2 regions of the Paenibacillus sp. FSL W8-0194 genome follow, and region 1 is predicted to be linked to the other one. Evidence: riboswitches for the same ligand, from Rfam matches in the RefSeq annotation. Region 1 holds a riboswitch; the other holds the start of a gene.
The links. Region 1 has a riboswitch for ZMP and ZTP ahead of MKY58_RS09965 (bifunctional 5,10-methylenetetrahydrofolate dehydrogenase/5,10-methenyltetrahydrofolate cyclohydrolase). Riboswitches for the same ligand answer to the same signal wherever they lie in the genome.
Positions count from the first base shown of each region.

Region 2: another riboswitch for ZMP and ZTP. It lies ahead of rpiB (ribose 5-phosphate isomerase B); the one in region 1 lies ahead of MKY58_RS09965 (bifunctional 5,10-methylenetetrahydrofolate dehydrogenase/5,10-methenyltetrahydrofolate cyclohydrolase).

Region 1 covers NZ_CP150205.1:2,224,858-2,233,868, forward strand. The annotation lists gene MKY58_RS09950 (Rrf2 family transcriptional regulator) at 1-95, opposite strand, end outside; gene MKY58_RS09955 (AraC family transcriptional regulator) at 335-1,252, shown strand; gene MKY58_RS09960 (GNAT family protein) at 1,295-1,885, shown strand; ZMP/ZTP riboswitch at 1,925-2,005, shown strand; gene MKY58_RS09965 (bifunctional 5,10-methylenetetrahydrofolate dehydrogenase/5,10-methenyltetrahydrofolate cyclohydrolase) at 2,069-2,923, shown strand; gene MKY58_RS09970 (cyclodeaminase/cyclohydrolase family protein) at 2,927-3,565, shown strand; gene MKY58_RS09975 (histidine phosphatase family protein) at 3,857-4,468, shown strand; gene MKY58_RS09980 (methylthioribulose 1-phosphate dehydratase) at 5,047-5,724, opposite strand; gene MKY58_RS09985 (2-hydroxy-3-keto-5-methylthiopentenyl-1-phosphate phosphatase) at 5,728-6,405, opposite strand; gene MKY58_RS09990 (2,3-diketo-5-methylthiopentyl-1-phosphate enolase) at 6,402-7,625, opposite strand; gene proC (pyrroline-5-carboxylate reductase) at 7,622-8,482, opposite strand; gene MKY58_RS10000 (glutamate-5-semialdehyde dehydrogenase) at 8,539-9,011, opposite strand, start outside.
Region 2 covers NZ_CP150205.1:5,502,094-5,511,104, reverse strand. The annotation lists gene MKY58_RS25485 (L-threonylcarbamoyladenylate synthase) at 1-483, shown strand, start outside; gene MKY58_RS25480 (manganese efflux pump MntP family protein) at 569-1,129, shown strand; gene MKY58_RS25475 (low molecular weight protein arginine phosphatase) at 1,171-1,758, shown strand; ZMP/ZTP riboswitch at 1,930-2,012, shown strand; gene rpiB (ribose 5-phosphate isomerase B) at 2,168-2,623, shown strand; gene MKY58_RS25465 (TIGR01440 family protein) at 2,636-3,244, shown strand; gene glyA (serine hydroxymethyltransferase) at 3,314-4,561, shown strand; gene upp (uracil phosphoribosyltransferase) at 4,849-5,478, shown strand; gene wecB (UDP-N-acetylglucosamine 2-epimerase (non-hydrolyzing)) at 5,499-6,659, shown strand; gene MKY58_RS25445 (AtpZ/AtpI family protein) at 6,838-7,092, shown strand; gene MKY58_RS25440 (ATP synthase subunit I) at 7,085-7,462, shown strand; gene atpB (F0F1 ATP synthase subunit A) at 7,494-8,297, shown strand; gene atpE (F0F1 ATP synthase subunit C) at 8,381-8,605, shown strand; gene atpF (F0F1 ATP synthase subunit B) at 8,735-9,011, shown strand, end outside.

The DNA.
Region 1 (9,011 bases):
GCTGCAATGAAATCCCCAGTACAAAGCGAGGGGCTTAAATGTATCAAACAGAGAACATGAACTGCAACCGAGAAACGACTGCTTAATTTTTTCATTTGTTTCACCCTCTTGTTATAACCATTATAGTTATACCGGATTCAAAATTCAATAACTTGTAGATCAGTCCACCACAAGTTCCGATTTTATCATACAACTACAAAAAAGTGGCTCCTGATTTTTTTCTGAAAAAAGATGCCAAAAGCGTTCCTGCCCCGAAGATTCGGTAATCCGAAGGGCTTGTCATCGTGTATAATTTTGGTAACAGATTCCGGAAAAGGCGGGGAACCCGAGCGTGATGAACGAGGAATACAAGCACAGGATCGATTCGGTGATCCGATATATCGAAGAACACAGCAGCCAAAAATTGACGTTGGAAGATCTGGCAAGCGTTGCGAATTTTTCAAAATACCATTTCTCCCGCATTTTTACGGCCATGACGGGCGTAACGCCGGTGGCGTTTTTGAGCCGGAAAAGGCTGGAGAAGTCGGTGCGGCTGTTGAGGGAAACGAATATGACGGTGTTGGCGATCGCGGGCGAATGCGGGTTCGAGTCGCTGTCGGCATATCACGCGCTGTTCAAAAAGCACTACGGAACAACGCCCAACGAGGTGCGGAAGGCACGAACCCAATACAGCAATATTTCGCAATGGGCAAGCAATATGCAGGAGGAGACCGCGTCCCAAACGGCCTACAATGAAAACCGTAAGAGATCATTGCTAGGAAGGACGTGGGATCGGATGATCGCCCTAAAAGAATTAACCCCCCTTAACGTCGCATATGTCCGCCATGTGGGAAGTTATCTCGACACGGGCGCCGCATGGGACAAACTTGGCCGTTGGGCCTACGAACGGGGGATAACCCCGCCAAGCCAGCAGTTTATCGGCATTTCGCTGGATGATGCCGGGCTGGTGGACGAATATTCCTGCCGGTACGACGCTTGCGTCACGCTGCCCGAAGGTTGGACGCCGGATTCCGCGGACCCGCCGGTGCAGTTTAAGTCGCTGTCCGGGGGCACGTATGCGGTATACCCTTTTTACGACACCATCGATAAATTCGTGTTGGCGTATCAAAACGTCTTCGGCCTTTGGCTGCCGAACAGCGGCTATGAACCCGACGACCGGCCATGCCTGGAATTTTGCCTGAACGATCCTGCGCGGGATGCGGAGGGAAAATGCAGGGTGGACTTGTACGTGCCGATTAAAAATAAAATTTAAAGACATTGCAAGGCAGAACGCCTGGAGCTTGGAGGAATGAAAATGAATTTCGAGGCGGCATTCGGCCGGTTTCCGGTAATCGCGTCAGACAGGCTCGTGTTAGGCAAAATCGGAGAGGAGCATTTGGAGGAACTGTTCGAAATCTATGACAATGACAACGTGTTTACATACTGCGGCATCATTCCGAAGCATAACAAAAATACGGTCAAGTCCATGATCGGACATTTCGAACGGGATTTCCTCAAAAAAAGCCGGATCAAATGGGGCATTTTTGCGGTGGAGGAACCCGGCAAGCTGCTCGGCATCATCGAAGCGTTCGATTGGAACCAGAAGGTCAATTCGCTTTCCGTGGGTTATTTTCTGGCGGAACGGCATTATGGAAAAGGCATTGCGACGGAAGCGCTGCAAATACTCACCCGGTTTTTGTTCGAGGAGGCCCTCGTCAACCGGATTCAGGCCGAAGTGATGCCGCCGAACGAAGCTTCCAAAAGGGTGCTTGCCAAAAACGGATTCCGGAAAGAAGGATTGCTGAGACAAGCTACGTTATGGTCCGGAAAAGGGGTCGTCGATCTTGAAATTTACGGCAAATTGAAGGAAGACGCCGCGAAAGAACCCGGATGGGCAAAAATATGACGTATCAACGCCGATTTTGTGCTATACTAGAGACAACTTCAAGCCGTGTGTGACTGGCGTAACGTGGGGAACCACGAGGGAGCACATGGATCATAACAGCCGTACGCCTGGGCGAAAGTATTTGGAGGGGATTCCTTTCCGAATGCTTTTTTTTGTTTGAAACCAAAATCGGAGGCGACAGAAATGAGCATGCTGCTAAAAACGAAACCGCTGGCGAGCGAGGTGTCGGAATCGATCATCGAAGAGGTGAACCGCTTCAAGGCAAAAGGGATTCACCCCCGGCTGTCTGTCATTTTGGTAGAAGGCGATCCGGCATCGGCATATTACGCGAAAGCCAAAGAGAAAAAAGCCCAACAGCTGGGCATCGCGTTCGACCTGATTTCGTTTACGCCGGAGGTGAGCGAGCAGCGCCTGCTGGACGAAATCGAAAAATTGAACCAAAATCCGGCCGTGCACGGCATCATGCTGGAGCTGCCGCTCCCCAAACATATCCGCCTGCAAACCTGCTGCGACGCCATTGCACCGGAAAAAGACGTCGACGGCATTTCATCGGCGAACAAGCTGGCCTGCATGACGGGGGCAACCGGCATTTATCCGGCGACGCCGCAGGCATGCATTCGGATCGTCAAACATTTCGGGTTTTCGCTGCAAGGGAAAAACGTGGTGCTGGTCGGGCACGGGGAAACCGTCGGAAGGCCTTTGATGCAGATGCTGCTCCGCGAAAACGCGACCGTCACCGTTTGCCATTATTACACGCAAAATCTCGCCAAACATATCGCGGGCGCGGATATTTTGATGACCGCCACCGGCTGCGCCGGGCTGATTACGGCCGATATGCTGCATCCCGAGCTGGTCGTGATCGATGCCGGCATTTCCGAAACGCCGAGCGGCATCGTGGGAGACGCGGTTCCCGAAGCGGTGGAAGCGGCCAAAGCGGTAACGCCTGTACCGGGCGGAGTGGGGACGTTAACGACCGTTCTGTTGTTCGAAAATTTGTTGCATGCCATCCGGCTGCAGCAGCCATCGAAAGAGGTGTAGCGCATGAACGGACAGAATCACGTTTTTGATCAGCCGATCCGCGAATTTTTGCATTCGGCCGCTTCCAGTGCGCCGACGCCGGGCGGGGGAAGCGTTGCGGCATTGGCTGCGGCCCTGGGGGCGTCCATGGGCTCCATGGTGGCGAACATTACGAGCGGACCGAAGTTTGAGCAGGTGCGGGAACAAATGGCGGAAATCGTGAAGCTGATGCAGGACGCAATGACCGAAGCCGAAACCTTTTTGAAAAAGGACATCGAATCCTTTAACGGTTACATGGCCGCGCTTGGGCTCCCCAAAGCATCGGAGGAGGAAAAGCGGCAGCGCTCCATCGCTTTGCAGCAAGCGGCGGTGCAGGCGGCTTCCGTGCCCCTGCATCTCATGAAACGCTGCCTGGAAGTCATGGCCGCCTTGGCATCGGTCACCGAACAAGTCAATAAAAACGTCATTTCCGATCTCGGCATCGCCTTGTTCATGCTCGACGCGGCGGTTCAATCGGCTTGGATCACCGTCGAGATTAATCTTGGCAGCATCAAGGATGCCGGCGTGCGAGCCACGTTCCAGGAAACGGGTGCGGAGCTTTCGGCGCGGTCGGCGGAGCTGAAAAATCAAGTATTGGAGCGGATCCGGGAGAGGCTGGCGTAACGGATCGATCGCAGGCTTGCGGGAGCAGGTCGTTGCTCGAATCCATTCGGAAGCCAAGCTGCCGCGGGCCCACTAGCTTGAAGCGGCGTGCCGGCCCTGGTAACGAGGCTTGAACGTACATTTCCGGGAGGCTGTGCGGGGAAGCTGCTTGCGTACCGGCATAGCGGAGCGGACCGAAACAAGGAATTTCGAAATTTCGTGCTTGAGGATGGCAAAAAAACGGGATATTCCACATACGTTTAGTTAAGACGTCTCATGGCGCACGGAATTCAATCGACAGGTGGTTCGTCAATGGGCACAACTTTTTTTCTGGTACGGCACGCCATAAAAGAAAAAGCCGTCGGGGACGTTCCGCTCACCCCTAAGGGCGTGCTGCAAGCTCAAGCGACGGCCGGCCGTTTTTGCCATTTGCCTATCTCAGCCGTCTATTCCAGCCCGCTTCGAAGGGCGCAAGAGACCGCCGGATGCATTGCCCAAGCGACAGCATCGGCCGTTCGCGTGGACAGTCGTTTGAGGGAGCGCGCGAATTGGGGGGATTTGCCCGGACAAAGTTTTGAAGCGTTTGTCGCCATGTGGGAGCGGTGTACGCGTGATCCGGAATATTTGCCGCCCGTCGGGGATTCGGCGAAGCAAGCGGGGGAGCGGTTAAACTCCTTATTATCGGAACTGGGCGCGGAGCACGCCGCTGAAAGTCAAATTGTATTGGTCACGCATGGAGGGCTGATCACCGACTTTTTGGTGCATGCCTTTTCCGAAGAAGCTTTGGAGGTTTGGCATCCGAATTTCGCTGCCGTCCAAAGCGAGTTGATTCCCGAATGCTCCATTACGACGCTTATATATGAATGCGGGACTTATGCCATCGCGGACTTTGCATCCGTCGATCATTTGAAATCAGTCCGCTAACTTAAAATCGGCGATATTTAACAACCGGCAATCCGCCGGTGTTTTTGTTTTTGAACAGGAAAATGGCGGTCGGACCCGGAAGTTACTATGAATCGGTCCTGAATGAAAATATGTACGTAAATCGCAAGGTTGGTTGGGCGTTATAAATTCTTACAGATTGGCAAAAAGCGTTCAACGGGCAAATCGCCTGCTAAAAGAGGTTTAATATACGGACATCAAAGGGGACGAACCGAACCGCCGGGACGCCCCTTTTTTCTTACTCGGCAGGGGGCTTAACGGTGGCCTGAGTTTATGGTTCATGTCAGTAAAAGCAGGCGTTTCCAAGCTTAGTCCAGCATGAGGCCAACAGCTCAAGGAGTTGACCGCTGCCGGAGACGAGGGATCGCTGAACCGAAGCGCAGATGCAAGGAAATCCGGAATAGCGATGATGGCGCTGGAAATGGACTTAGCGGTTTTATAGAAAAAAACCGTCCCGACATGAACCGATGAGTAGCGGCCGGGGCAAGGGCACTTTTGTTCAAAGTGTCCGTCTTTCGGGCCACGGTTCACGAGGCGGGACGGTTTTCTTCATTTCGCTGTCAACGGCGGCCGTCGGCGTTGATCTGAGGCACGCTGTTTTTCAGCAGGATGCTGCGGTACAAATATTCGAAAATGAATTCAAACGCTTCCAGATGTTTTTTCGCTTCAAACGCGTTTTGCCCCCAGGCGTAGATGCCGTGGTTGCGCAGCAGAATGCCAGGCACGTTCGGGTTCAGCACGTCTTCGACGCGTTCGGCGATCGACGGAATATGGGCGAAGTTGGGCAGCACCGGGATGGAGATGGCCGCGTTTTCCTCCCAAATGTTAAAAGCCTTGATCAATTCGATGCCTTGGGCCGGCACTGCGCCTTGATCGCCGAACCATTCGCTGATCAGGTTGTTGAAAACCGTGTGGACGTGAAACACGGCGCCGCAACCGGTCAGGCGGTAAATTTCGCAGTGGATCTGGGTTTCCGCGCTGGGCTTCAGTCTGGTCGTTTCGACGGCCCGGCCGCTTTTGTCCACGAACAGGAAGTCCTCCGGCGTGCTTACGGACTTGTCTTTGCCGCTGGCGGTGATCGCAAAATAAAACTGCTCCGGATCGAATTCGCCGACGCGGACGGACAGATTGCCGCTGGTTCCCGGAAACCAGTTTTTGGCCGCGAACTGCTGCTTGATTTGCCGGAGCTCGTCCAGCGCTTGCTGTTTATGCTCCAGGCTGATGTTCGCAAACGTCATAAATTACCGCACCCCCTGTTGTCGTTTCTGCTTCATATCGTTCATGATATCGAAAAAGTCTTGGAATGGTACGTGCTTGACGCCGAGCTCGGCGCACTTGTCGGTCAGGATGGAGCGGGAGTACACCAAATCGGCGATTTTGGCTCCTTCGAAATCCGTCAGGCTGTCCCCGATCAGAATCCGTTCGTACCGGTCCTCCGGAAAACGGCGCATGACCGTCGTCTTGCACATGCCGCAGCCGTTCCGACACGGCTCCTGGCATGGATGCGGCCACAATATTTCGATATGGTCCCCGCTAAAGTCCGCGCTGTTGCAGAAAATATGGCCGCTTGGGATGTCGAACGGCGCCAGCAGCGGGTCGATGAAAAAATCCATGCCGCCGCTGGTGACGTAAAAATCGATGCCTTCCTGCTTCACGTAGCCGAGAAACTCGCGAAATCCTTCGCGGATGCCTGCGCGGCTCACGACGAAATCCACGATTTCTTCCTTTTTGCCGGAAGGGAGGAGGGCAAACATGGCACCGACGCCTTCGCGCAGTGAAATTTCTTGGTTGACGGTCCGCTGCATGATCGCCTCATAGCCTTCGGGCTTGAACTCTTTCATGATGGCGACGATGTTGTCCGAAAGGGTAATCGTCCCGTCGAAATCGCAAAAAATGACGGTTTTTTTGCCTGATTTCATCGTTCTCCCCCCCAAGCTTCAAGGGCTGCCTTCAGCTCGGGATGGCTGTCTTCCGCGTAATCGGCCAGGCGAACGGAACGCTGCGCGGCTTCGATCGCCTGCACGAAAGCGCGTCCGCCGGCTTCGGTCCCCATCGGATGCCCGTGAATGCCCCCGCCGGCATTGACCACGACGTCCTGGCCGAAGTCGCGCAAAATGAGCGGGACGAGTCCCGGATGGATGCCCGCGGAAGGCACCGGCATGCTCGCTTTGACCGGCAGCCCGTCCGTCAGCAATTCGTCGCGGATCGCCATGTTTTCTTCGCGCGGCATCGTCACCGACCCGTAAGGCGAAGGGAACAGGACCAGGTCCGCGCCGGCCAGGCGCATCAATTGCCCGAGCAGCACCGAGGCGGAAATGCCGTAGTGGGGAGAAGGATAAAAAGCGCCGGCCAAGGCCGGATGCGCGGCAATCGGCACGGTAATTTCCGGATCGGAACTCAGCTCATGCAGGACGTCGTATCCATACGACAGCACGTTGAAAAGGAGAGCGTTGGCGCCGGCGTTGATCGCTTTAAGCGCCTGGGATTTGAGGTTTGACGTATGGCCCGTCAAATTGGCGGCGTACAGCAGTTTTTTGCCCGTCGCGCGGCCGGCTTCCTCTGCGGCTTTCAGGCAGACCTCGACGCGTTTTTCGATCGGCGTCAGTTCGTTTTCGAACAGGATTTCGTCGTCCTTGATCAGGTCGACGCCGCCGAGGGCCTGCTTGACGAATTGGTCCCGGAGCTCGTTCATGTCCAGCCCGATGACGGATTTGAAAATGCTCATGAGCAGCGGGCGGTCGTGAACGCCCAGCAAATCGCGAATGCCCCCGATGCCGAACTTCGGACCGGGGAAGGCCGAGAGATATTCGTCCGAAAACCCGAGACGGTTCAGCTTGATCCGCCCGTCCATCGAGATTTTGCCGAAAACGGTGACGAGCAGCGCCGGAATGTCCTTGCTGAAGTTGACGTCCGGATAGGCGATCGTTACGTCGGCGTAACGTTCACCCGGTTTTGCGCCTTCCGGTTCATGGACTTCGACGTTCAGCACCTGGCCGAGATGTTTTTGCATCGACTCGCGTTTGGCTTGCGGAAGCTCCGTCCAGCTGCCGACGGTCATGCCGACGGCGATGGACTCTGCTTTTTTGCGAAAATCCGCTTTGTCGTCGTACAAGCGGTATGTGGCCGTGCAATAACTCATGAAATTCCCTCCTTCAATGCAGCTCCCATTTCCCTTGAACGTTCCGCGCAGCGGGCGACCGCAGCGATGACCGTCTCGAAGAAGTCGCCTTTATCGAGGACTTCCAGCGCGGCTTGCGTCGAGCCGTTCGGCGAGGTGACCTTTGCTCTCAATGCGGCCGGTTCTTCGCCGGTCACCTGCACCATGCGGGCGGCGCCAAGCACGGTCTGCACTGTCAGTTCGCGGCATTGCTGAGGCGTAAGCCCTCCGCGGATGCCGGCGGCCATCATCGCTTCCATCATGTAATAGATGTAGGCCGGTCCGCTGCCTGAAATCCCGGTCAGAATTTCGAGCTTTTCTTCTTCGACGATCGTGACGGTGCCGACTGCGCCGAACAGCGTCATGACGGTTTGGCGCTGCTTGTCGGTGATTTCCTTGGAGTAGGCGATGCCCGTCGACCCGAGGCCGATGGAGCTGGACGTATTCGGCATCGTGCGGGCCACCGGCTGTTTGCGGCCCAGCAAATCCTGCATGGTGCGGATCGTAAGACCCGCGATGACCGATACGATCAGCGTGTCGTCGGAGAGCAGCGGCCCCAATTGTTTAAGCGCCTCCGCCGCGTCCTTCGGTTTCATCGCAAGGACGATAACCGGCGCATTTTGCAATATCCGGGGCAGCGCCTCCGCATCGTTGCTGACATTCACGCCGTATTTCTGCTGAAGCTCATCCAGGCGGCGGGTATTGCTGCGGTTAAGCATCGTAATGTCGGCAGCCTGCACCACCGATTTGTGGATCAGCCCCCGGACGATGGCTTCGGCCATCGATCCGGCGCCGTAAAAGGTAATAGGTTCCGCGATCATCGCTTGCTGTTGACTCATGTTATATCATCCTCCCTGCGGTGTATCGAATGGGCAGCCGGACCAAAGCCGCGGGATTAGCCGCGAATTTGGCCGCTGCCGTGAATGACGTATTTCGTTGAAGTCAGCGCAGGAAGTCCCATCGGACCGCGGGCATGCAGCTTTTGCGTGCTGATGCCGATTTCCGCGCCGAAGCCGAATTCGAAGCCGTCCGTAAAGCGGGTGGACGCATTGTGGTAAACCGCCGCCGCGTCAACCTCCTGCAAAAACCGGCGGGCATGTTCTTCGTTTTCCGTCACGATGCATTCGGAATGCTTGGTGCCGTAACGGGAAATGTGGTCCATCGCCTCATCGAGCGTATCCACCGTTTTGATGTTCAAAATATAGTCGTTATATTCGGTGGCAAAATCCTGTTCCGTTGCGGGCACGGCCCACGGCACCAGTTCCAGCGTTCGTTCGCAGCCGCGGATTTCCACGCCCGCTTGCCGCAGCGCCTCCGCGAGAGGGGCCAGCCGGTCGGCAGCAAAGCGGCTGTTGACCAGCAGCGTCT
Region 2 (9,011 bases), 2.8 Mb from region 1:
GGCGTGACGCTGGAGCAGCTGTCGCAGGCGGCGGGAGCGCCGGCGCGTTTGGATCCGGCGCTTCTGCCGGAGTCCGGAAGCGAGCCTGTCCAGGCGCCGAGAGCTCCGGGAATGAAATATACGCATTATGCTCCCCAGGGCGCGCTCCGCATCGTCACGGGACCTTCGGCGTCCGAAGTGTCCGATTGGATTGCCCGCCATTTGCGGGAAGCCGCTGCCCGCGGCGAACGGACCGGGGTCCTTGCGTTCGAGGAGCATATCGGCCGCTATCAGGCCGATTGCGTCGAGTCGCTGGGGAGCCTGTCCGATTTGAGCGCCGCTGCGCATCGCCTGTATGCCGCCCTGCGCCGCATGGACGAAGAGGGAGTCGGTTTTATTTTATCCGAGGCTTGCCCGGAAGACGGCATCGGCGCGGCGATCATGAACCGCCTCCGCAAGGCGGCGGGACAGGACGTCGTCAGGCTTGGGCGGGCCGATCGGTAGCTTGGCCGCCACAACGTACAAGTCATGATTGTCCACCTGTCCGCATATGGTTGTACAAGAACCTAACGGACATGGAGGAATGGGAATGTTGGAGACACCCGCCGGTTTGGGTCAGCTGATCGCGATCCTGATGATGGCCGCGGCACTTGGAATGGACGCATTTTCCCTGGGGATCGGAATCGGCATGAAAGGGATTCGCCTGCTGCACGTGCTGAAGATCAGCGTGCTGATCGGCTTGTTTCATATCCTGATGCCCCTGATCGGCATGTATACCGGACAATACATGAGCTCCCTGCTTGGACAGGTAGCCGACTATGTTGCCGGGGGACTGCTCATCCTGCTCGGCGTTCACATGGTATTCGGCTCTTTCAAAAGCGGAGAGACCCGGATGATCGACCACCGGTCGCTGCCGGGCATGTTGTTGTTCGCCTTAAGCGTCAGCGTGGATTCCTTTTCCGTCGGGCTGTCGCTCGGGATGTTCCAGAGCAATTTGATCGTCACCGTGCTTGCCTTCGGCATCAGCGGCGGAGTGATGTCGGTCATGGGACTCCTGCTGGGCCGGAGGGCAAGCCGCAACCTGGGGGATTTCGGGGAGGCGCTGGGAGGCGTGATCCTGCTGGCATTTGGCCTCGCCTTTATCTTTTGATACAATAATCGCCAAAGAACAATCCGGGAGGTGCGATAGACGTGAAGCATATCTTGTTTGTGTGTACAGGGAACACGTGCCGCAGCCCGATGGCGGAAGCCCTTCTCCGCAAAATGGCCAAGGACCGCGGCATCGACGTGGAAGCCCGTTCCGCCGGCGTCGCGGCCATGGACGGCATGTCGATGTCGCGGCATGCGGAGGCAGTATTGCGCGACCATGAGATCGGCGACCGCCTGACTTCGAAATCGTTGAAGCCGGAAGCGGTCGATTGGTCCGACTTGATCCTTACGCTGACCCAAAGCCATAAGCAGCAGGTCATCCGCAACTTTCCGCATGCGGCGGACAAAGTGTTCACGCTGAAGGAATACGTGGAAGACGACGAAGGCGTGCTGAACGACCTGAAAGAACTGGACGGCCTTTACGCGACCTGGGAGGTCAAACGCTCGCTCGGACAGGAGCTGACCGATGCGGAGCGGGAACGCTTGATCGAAATCCAGCAGCGCGTGCCGAGCTTCGATATTTCCGACCCGTTCGGGGGGTCCCGGGAGGATTATGATTTGGCCGCGGCAGAAATCCGGGCCGCGATCGAACGTTTGCTGGATAAGCTGGAAGCTTATCGCGCTTCGTAAGCAAAGCGTGGGGATCGGCTTCGGTTTGATCCGGGGCGCGTCAACGAACCTCTTCAAGGGATACAGCGGCCCAGGCTGCACGTTTCCCCGGTGCGCCTCCGGCAGGCGGAGCAAGCACCGAAATTGCTTGCTTTTCGCCGTCTAATGATTTATGATGGTTGTGAAAAACCTTGGATCCGGTGTAACTGGCGACAACTGTGGATGAAACCACGATGGAGCACCGGATGATACGGCCGGTCGCCTGGGCAAAAGAGCAATTCTGCGGTTATCCGCGGACTGCTCTTTTTTGTATTCATAGGGAGGATTTTGCAGGCATCCCCATGAAGGTATTTTCATCTTGTGGCTTTGAAATAGGGTATAATGTACAAGAAGTCACAAAAGCACGACATTCAGGGAGGTTTTTCGAAACATGAAGATTGCTGTGGGAACAGATCACGCGGGAGTGCGTTTGAAAGAAGACATCATCGCCGTTATTCAGGAAATGGGCCACGAGGTCGTGGACGTGGGGTGCAGCTGCGCTGACTCCGTGGATTATCCGGACTATGCCCTGCCTGTATGCGAGCAGGTTGCCTCGGGTGAGGCTGATCGCGGCATTCTGATTTGCGGTACGGGGATCGGCATGAGCATCGCGGCCAACAAGGTTCCGGGCATTCGCTGCGCGCTGGTGCATGACGTATTTTCCGCCAAAGCGACCCGGGAGCACAACGATTCGAACGTGCTGGCGATGGGCGAGCGCGTCATCGGCCCCGGCCTGGCGCAGGAAATCGCGAAAATCTGGCTCGATACGCCGTTCAGCAGCGGAGAGCGCCATACGCAGCGCGTCGGCAAAATCAAAGCGATCGAGGACCGTTATCTGCAGCGCTAGGGAGGTATTCGCATGGAATTTTCCGAACAAGGCATTCCGGCGGAAGTTTCGCTAAAAGAGCAAGTGTCGGCCATTTTGCGCGAGCTGGCGGAAGCGGCCGGGCTTGGCCCCGGCAAGGTCGTCGTGGTTGGAACCAGCACGAGCGAAGTGGCGGGCCGGCGGATCGGCACCTCGGGGGCGCTTGAAGTGGCGCAGGAGCTGCTGGAAGGCATCCGGGAAGTCAGCCGCGAGTTCGGTTTCGAGCTCGCGTTCCAGTGCTGCGAGCATTTGAACCGGGCGCTTGTCGTGGAGCGTTCCCTTCTTGCCGCTTTGCGGCTGACCGAAGTGGCGGCCGTACCGGTGCCGAAGGCCGGAGGTTCCATGGCCAGCGCGGCATACCGCTCCATGAAGGAGCCGTGTTTGGCCGAAACGATCGAAGCGGATGCGGGGATCGACATCGGAGAAACATTGATCGGGATGCATTTGCGGCGCGTGGCCGTGCCTTACCGCACCAAGCTTCGATATGTGGGGGAGGCGCGCGTGAATACCGCCTTCACCCGGCCGAAGCTGATCGGCGGCGAGCGTGCGGTGTACCGCATCTCGCCCGGGCAGGATGCGGGCAACGCCTCCGCTTGCGATTAAACGTCGGGGATTGGACAGCGTTCATGCACAAAAAAATAGGAAAGTTTATTTTAAGGGAGGAACAAGAAGATGGATCAATTGCGTAAAAAGGACCCTGCGGTATTGGATGCGATGAATCTGGAGCTGAAGCGCCAGCGCAGCAACATCGAGCTGATCGCTTCCGAAAACATTGTCAGCGAAGCGGTGATGGAGGCCATGGGCTCCGTCCTCACGAACAAATATGCGGAAGGTTATCCGGGCAAACGTTATTACGGCGGATGCGAGCGCGTCGATATCGTCGAGGATATCGCCCGCGACCGCGCGAAGCAGCTGTTCGGCGCCGAACACGTCAACGTGCAGCCGCATTCCGGCGCACAAGCGAACATGGCGGTATATCTTGCCGCGATCAAACCCGGCGACACGGTGCTCGGCATGAACCTGGCCCACGGCGGACATTTGACGCACGGCAGCCCGGTCAACGCCTCCGGCCTTTTGTATAACTTCGTCGCTTACGGCGTTCGCGAAGACAACTTCCTGATCGATTACGACGAAGTGCGCAAAGCCGCGTTCAAACACCGTCCGCGTTTGATCGTTGCCGGCGCCAGCGCGTATCCGCGCACGATCGATTTCGAAGCTTTCGCTTCGATCGCAACCGACGTGGGCGCGTTGTTCATGGTCGACATGGCGCATATCGCCGGCCTGGTCGCCGCGGGCGTTCACCCGAGTCCGGTGCCTCATGCCCAATTCGTCACGACAACGACGCATAAAACGCTTCGCGGTCCGCGCGGCGGCATGATTTTGTGCAAACAGCCGTGGGCGCAGGCCATCGACAAAGCGGTATTCCCTGGCACCCAGGGCGGTCCTTTGATGCACGTCATCGCGTCCAAAGCGGTGGCGCTTGGCGAAGCGCTTGATCCTTCGTTCAAAACCTATGCCCAAAACGTCGTGAAAAACGCCAAAGTTTTGGCCGAAACGCTGATCGGCGAAGGCCTGAACATCGTATCCGGCGGTACCGACAACCACTTGATGCTGGTGGATACACGCAGCGTGAACATCACGGGTAAAGACGCCGAGAAGGTGCTGGATTCCATCGGCATTACCGTGAACAAAAACGCGATTCCTTTCGATCCGACCAGCCCGTTCGTCACAAGCGGCATCCGGATCGGCACGCCAGCCGCCACTTCGCGCGGCATGGACGAGGCCGCCATGGAGAAAATCGGCAAAATCATCGCCATGACGCTGAAGCAGCCTCAGGACGAAACCGTCCTGTCCAAAGCGGCTGCCATGGTGAAGGAATTGACGGACCAATATCCGCTGTATCCGGAACTTAACTATTAATTCGCATCCTACTTGAACCTGAAAGGGCTGGAGGCTTGGCCTCCGGCCCCTTTTTTATGCATGCCGCACCAAGACCCTCCGGCCGGCCAAACGGTTTCCGGATTGCAGCCCTTGTCACAAAAGGTTTAATCTTCCGCGGCTTGGGGCGAAAATAAACATGTGAAACGTGGTGCAATTTCATTTCAGGGAATGATATAATAAACAAGATTTGTGTACCTAGACGTCTTTGCACATGGCAAACCGGCACTGGCAGCACTTAGACTTACGATTACCGGAGGGACAATACAATGGGAAAACTGGTGATTTGCGATCACCCTTTAATTCAACACAAGCTGACTTTTATCCGTGATGTGCGGACAAACACAAAAGATTTCCGTGAACTTGTTGACGAGGTTGCTTCTTTGATGGCTTATGAAATTACGCGCGAGGTTCCGCTTGAAACGGTGAAGGTCCAGACGCCTGTCGCCGAGGTCGACGGCAAGGTGCTTGCCGGACGCATGCTCGGACTCATTCCGATCCTGCGTGCGGGCCTTGGCATGCTTGACGGGGTTTTGAAGCTCATTCCCGCGGCGAAGGTGGGCCATGTCGGCTTGTTCCGCGATCCCGAAACGCTGCAGCCCGTCGAATACTACACCAAGCTGCCTACCGACGTGACGGAGCGCGAGCTGATCGTCATCGACCCGATGCTGGCAACGGGCGGTTCCGCGATCGCGGCGATCGACGTGCTCAAAAAACGCGGCTGCACCCAGATCAAAATGATGAATCTGATCGCTGCACCTGAAGGCGTCAAAGCGGTGCAGGAAGCTCACCCGGACGTAGACATTTACGTGGCGGCCCTCGACGAAAAATTGGACGACCATGGATATATCGTGCCGGGCCTCGGCGATGCCGGCGACCGCCTGTTCGGAACCAAGTAAGCGAAAAGAGGTTAGAGTTCATGTCTAAAATAAAAGTGATGACGATTTTTGGCGTGCGTCCGGAAGCAATCAAGATGGCTCCGCTCATTTTGGAGCTGGAAAAACACCCCGAGCATATCGAATCGGTGGTCTGCGTGACCGCCCAGCATCGCCAGATGCTGGATCAGGTGCTTGACGTGTTCAAAATCAAGCCGGATTACGATCTCGATGTCATGAAGGACCGGCAAACGCTGAACGAAATTACCATCCGCGTGCTGGAGGGGCTCGAGCCCGTGCTTCGCGAAGCGCAGCCGGACATCGTGCTGGTGCATGGCGACACGCTGACGACTTTCCTGGCCAGCTATGCGGCATTCCTGCAAAAAATCCAAGTAGGGCACGTGGAGGCGGGACTCCGGACTTGGAACAAGCTGTCCCCGTATCCGGAAGAGATGAACCGCCAATTGACCGGCATCCTCGCGGATCTTCATTTTTCGCCGACGGATTGGTCCGCGGACAACCTGAAACGGGAGAACAAAAACGAATCAAGCATTTATGTCACAGGCAACACAGTTACCGATGTGTTTCAATATACGGTACAGCCGGATTACACGCATCCGGTGCTGGAATGGGCGGCAGGCAAAAGGCTGATCCTGATGACGGCGCACCGCCGCGAATCGCAAGGGGAACCCCATATGAACATTTTCCGCGCGGTCAAACGGATTGCCGACGAATTCGAGGACGTCGCGATTTGCTATCCGGTGCATCTGAGCCCCGCGGTGAAGGAGCCGGCCCACGCCATCCTCGGCGGCCATCCGCGAATCAAGCTGATCGACCCGCTGGACGTGGTGGACCTGCACAACTTCTATCCTCATACCCATCTGATCCTGACGGACTCGGGCGGGCTTCAGGAAGAAGCCCCTTCTTTTGGCGTGCCGGTTCTCGTGCTCCGCGATACGACCGAACGTCCCGAGGGCATTGAGGCAGGAACGCTCGAGCTGGTGGGCACGGACGAGGAAAAAGTGTACGAGCGCACCAAAACGCTGCTGACCGACCAGGCGCTTTACGAATCGATGAGCAAGGCGGCGAATCCTTACGGGGACGGCAAGGCGTCGGAGCGGATCGTTCAAGCGATTTTGCATCATTTTGGCATCCGAAAAGAACGTCCGGAACAATTTCACAGAATGTTCACAAAGGAAAGTTGAACCAACATTCTTGAGGCAAAGAGTACAGCATACAGTTAAACTGTACGGTTTGCACGGTTTTGCGGCGTTTTGCTGTGATGATTTTCATAGTTTCGGGCAAAAATGACATTAATCCGCTCAATTGACAAACTCTTGTGACATTCAGTAAAATGAACAGGGATTATGAGGGTGGACTATAATGAGTAAACCTGAAAAGCCGCGTAAAACCAATAAAAACGTTGCAACCCCAATGAAATATATCGGACTTGCAAGCGCAATCGGAATTGATCTGGCAGCGTGTACTTTAGGGGGCTTTTATTTGGGCTCCTGGCTGGACAAGATCTTGGGAGGGCCCGGACTTTGGATCGCTTTCGGCGTTCTATTCGGACTCCTTATCGGCGGCGTAAGCGTTTTTATAATCACCAAGGCAGTCCTGGGGGAAAGTGATGAATGAAATATGGAAATACCGCAGGGTATTGACCAGAACCACGCTTTATTTTCTTGCCCTATGCTTTTTGGGTGCTGCTTTCTTTCCCGATTACAAGAGCATTGCGCTCGGGATGGTGCTTGGCGCTACCGTCAGCCTGCTGAATAGCTTCTATCTGGGCTATAAGGTGCAGAAGGTGACCGATGCGGTCGCAAACGGAGAAAGCAAAAGAGTGAACATGGGGTTCTTGACCCGCGCAGCGGTAAGCGTGCTGGCCGTCATACTCGCCTATCAGAAGCCGGAAACGTTTAATTTGTACGCTGTCGCAGCTACCCTGATCTTATCGCAGTTCCTTCTCTTATTTATAGGAATTCGATTGTCTCGCAAAGAAGAGTAGATTGCTCAACTGAGAAAGGGGTGAGAAAAATATGCATGAATCACCGATTATTGAATTGGGCGGCATTCCAATTGACCTTTCCATCGTTCTCATGCTCATTGTGACATGCGTGATCGTGTTTGTCATCGCGAAACTGGCAACTCGAAATTTGTCTGTCGAAAATCCGGGCAAACTGCAAAACTTCATGGAATGGGCAGTTGAATTCGTTCAAAATCTGATTTCAAGCACGATGGACTGGAAAAAAGGGAAGCATTTTCTGTCCCTTGGTCTCACTTTCATCATGTTTATCTTCGTAGCGAACTTGCTAGGCTTGCCGTTTGGTATCGTAACCGACTATCACGGCGCCGAACATGCGCACATTTTCGGCAAGGAGATCGTCTCCGTAAAAGAGGCCTTCGAGAAAAATCCGGAACTGGAGGAAGTTGGAGTCGCTTGGTGGAAATCCCCGACGGCCGACGCTTCCGTGACGATGGCGCTCGCGTTGATCGTTTTCCTGTTGTCGCATTTCCTCGGCATCACGAAAAATACGAAGAATTATTTCAAACACTATTTTCAGCCATACTGGTTCTTCTTCCCGATCAACGTCATCGAACAGTTCGCGAAACTGCTCACGCAGGGCATGCGTCTATTCGGTAACATCTTTGCGGGCGAGGTGCTCATTTCGGTATTGCTGAAACTGACTGCGCTTGGCGCGGCGGGCTGGGTGGCTTCGGCGCTCGGACTCGTGGTATGGCAAGGATTCAGTATTTTCGTCGGCGCGATCCAGGCCTTCGTATTTACGATCCTGACGATGGTGTACATCTCGCAAATGATCGAGTCGCATGACGAACATTAGCTTCAAAGTTAAGCTTGGAGTAAGGCTTCACTTAACTCAACATAAATACAAACAAAATACACATCTCTAAGGAGGATTTACAAATGGGAGTTTGGGCATTTTTGGCAGCTGCTATCGCAGTAGGTTTGGGCGCGCTTGGCGCAGGTATCGGTAACGGTTTGATCGTATCTAAAACGGTTGAAGGGATCGCTCGTCAACCAGAAGCAAAATCCACTCTGCAAACGACGATGTTTATCGGTGTTGGTCTGGTCGAAGCACTTCCAATCATCGGTGTCGTACTCGCGTTCTTGTTCTACGCAGGAGCTTAATTTAACACAAGCAGGGTTTGGCGGGGAAGGCCACGGCCATCCGCGCCTTCTTTTTAGCCGTGAGAATTATGGTCTTTCGTAAACGAGAGTGAACGGCAGTGCACGTGCACCGGAAAGGAGTGACTAAGATTGAGTATTAACATCCCGTCTTTTATACTCGCGTTGATCGCATTTGTGATTTTGTACCTGCTTCTCAACAAATATGCTTTCGGACCGCTCTTTTCCATCATGGAAAAACGCCGTGAGCTGGTGATGTCGCAGATGAACGAAGCTGCGCAAACCCGCGATCAGGCAGTCGCTTACGTAGAGGAGCAGAAGAAAGCCCTCGAGGCGGCTCGCAAGGAAGCATACGAGATTATCGAACAATCCAAGCAAACGAGCAGCAAACAGGCCGACCAGTTGATGG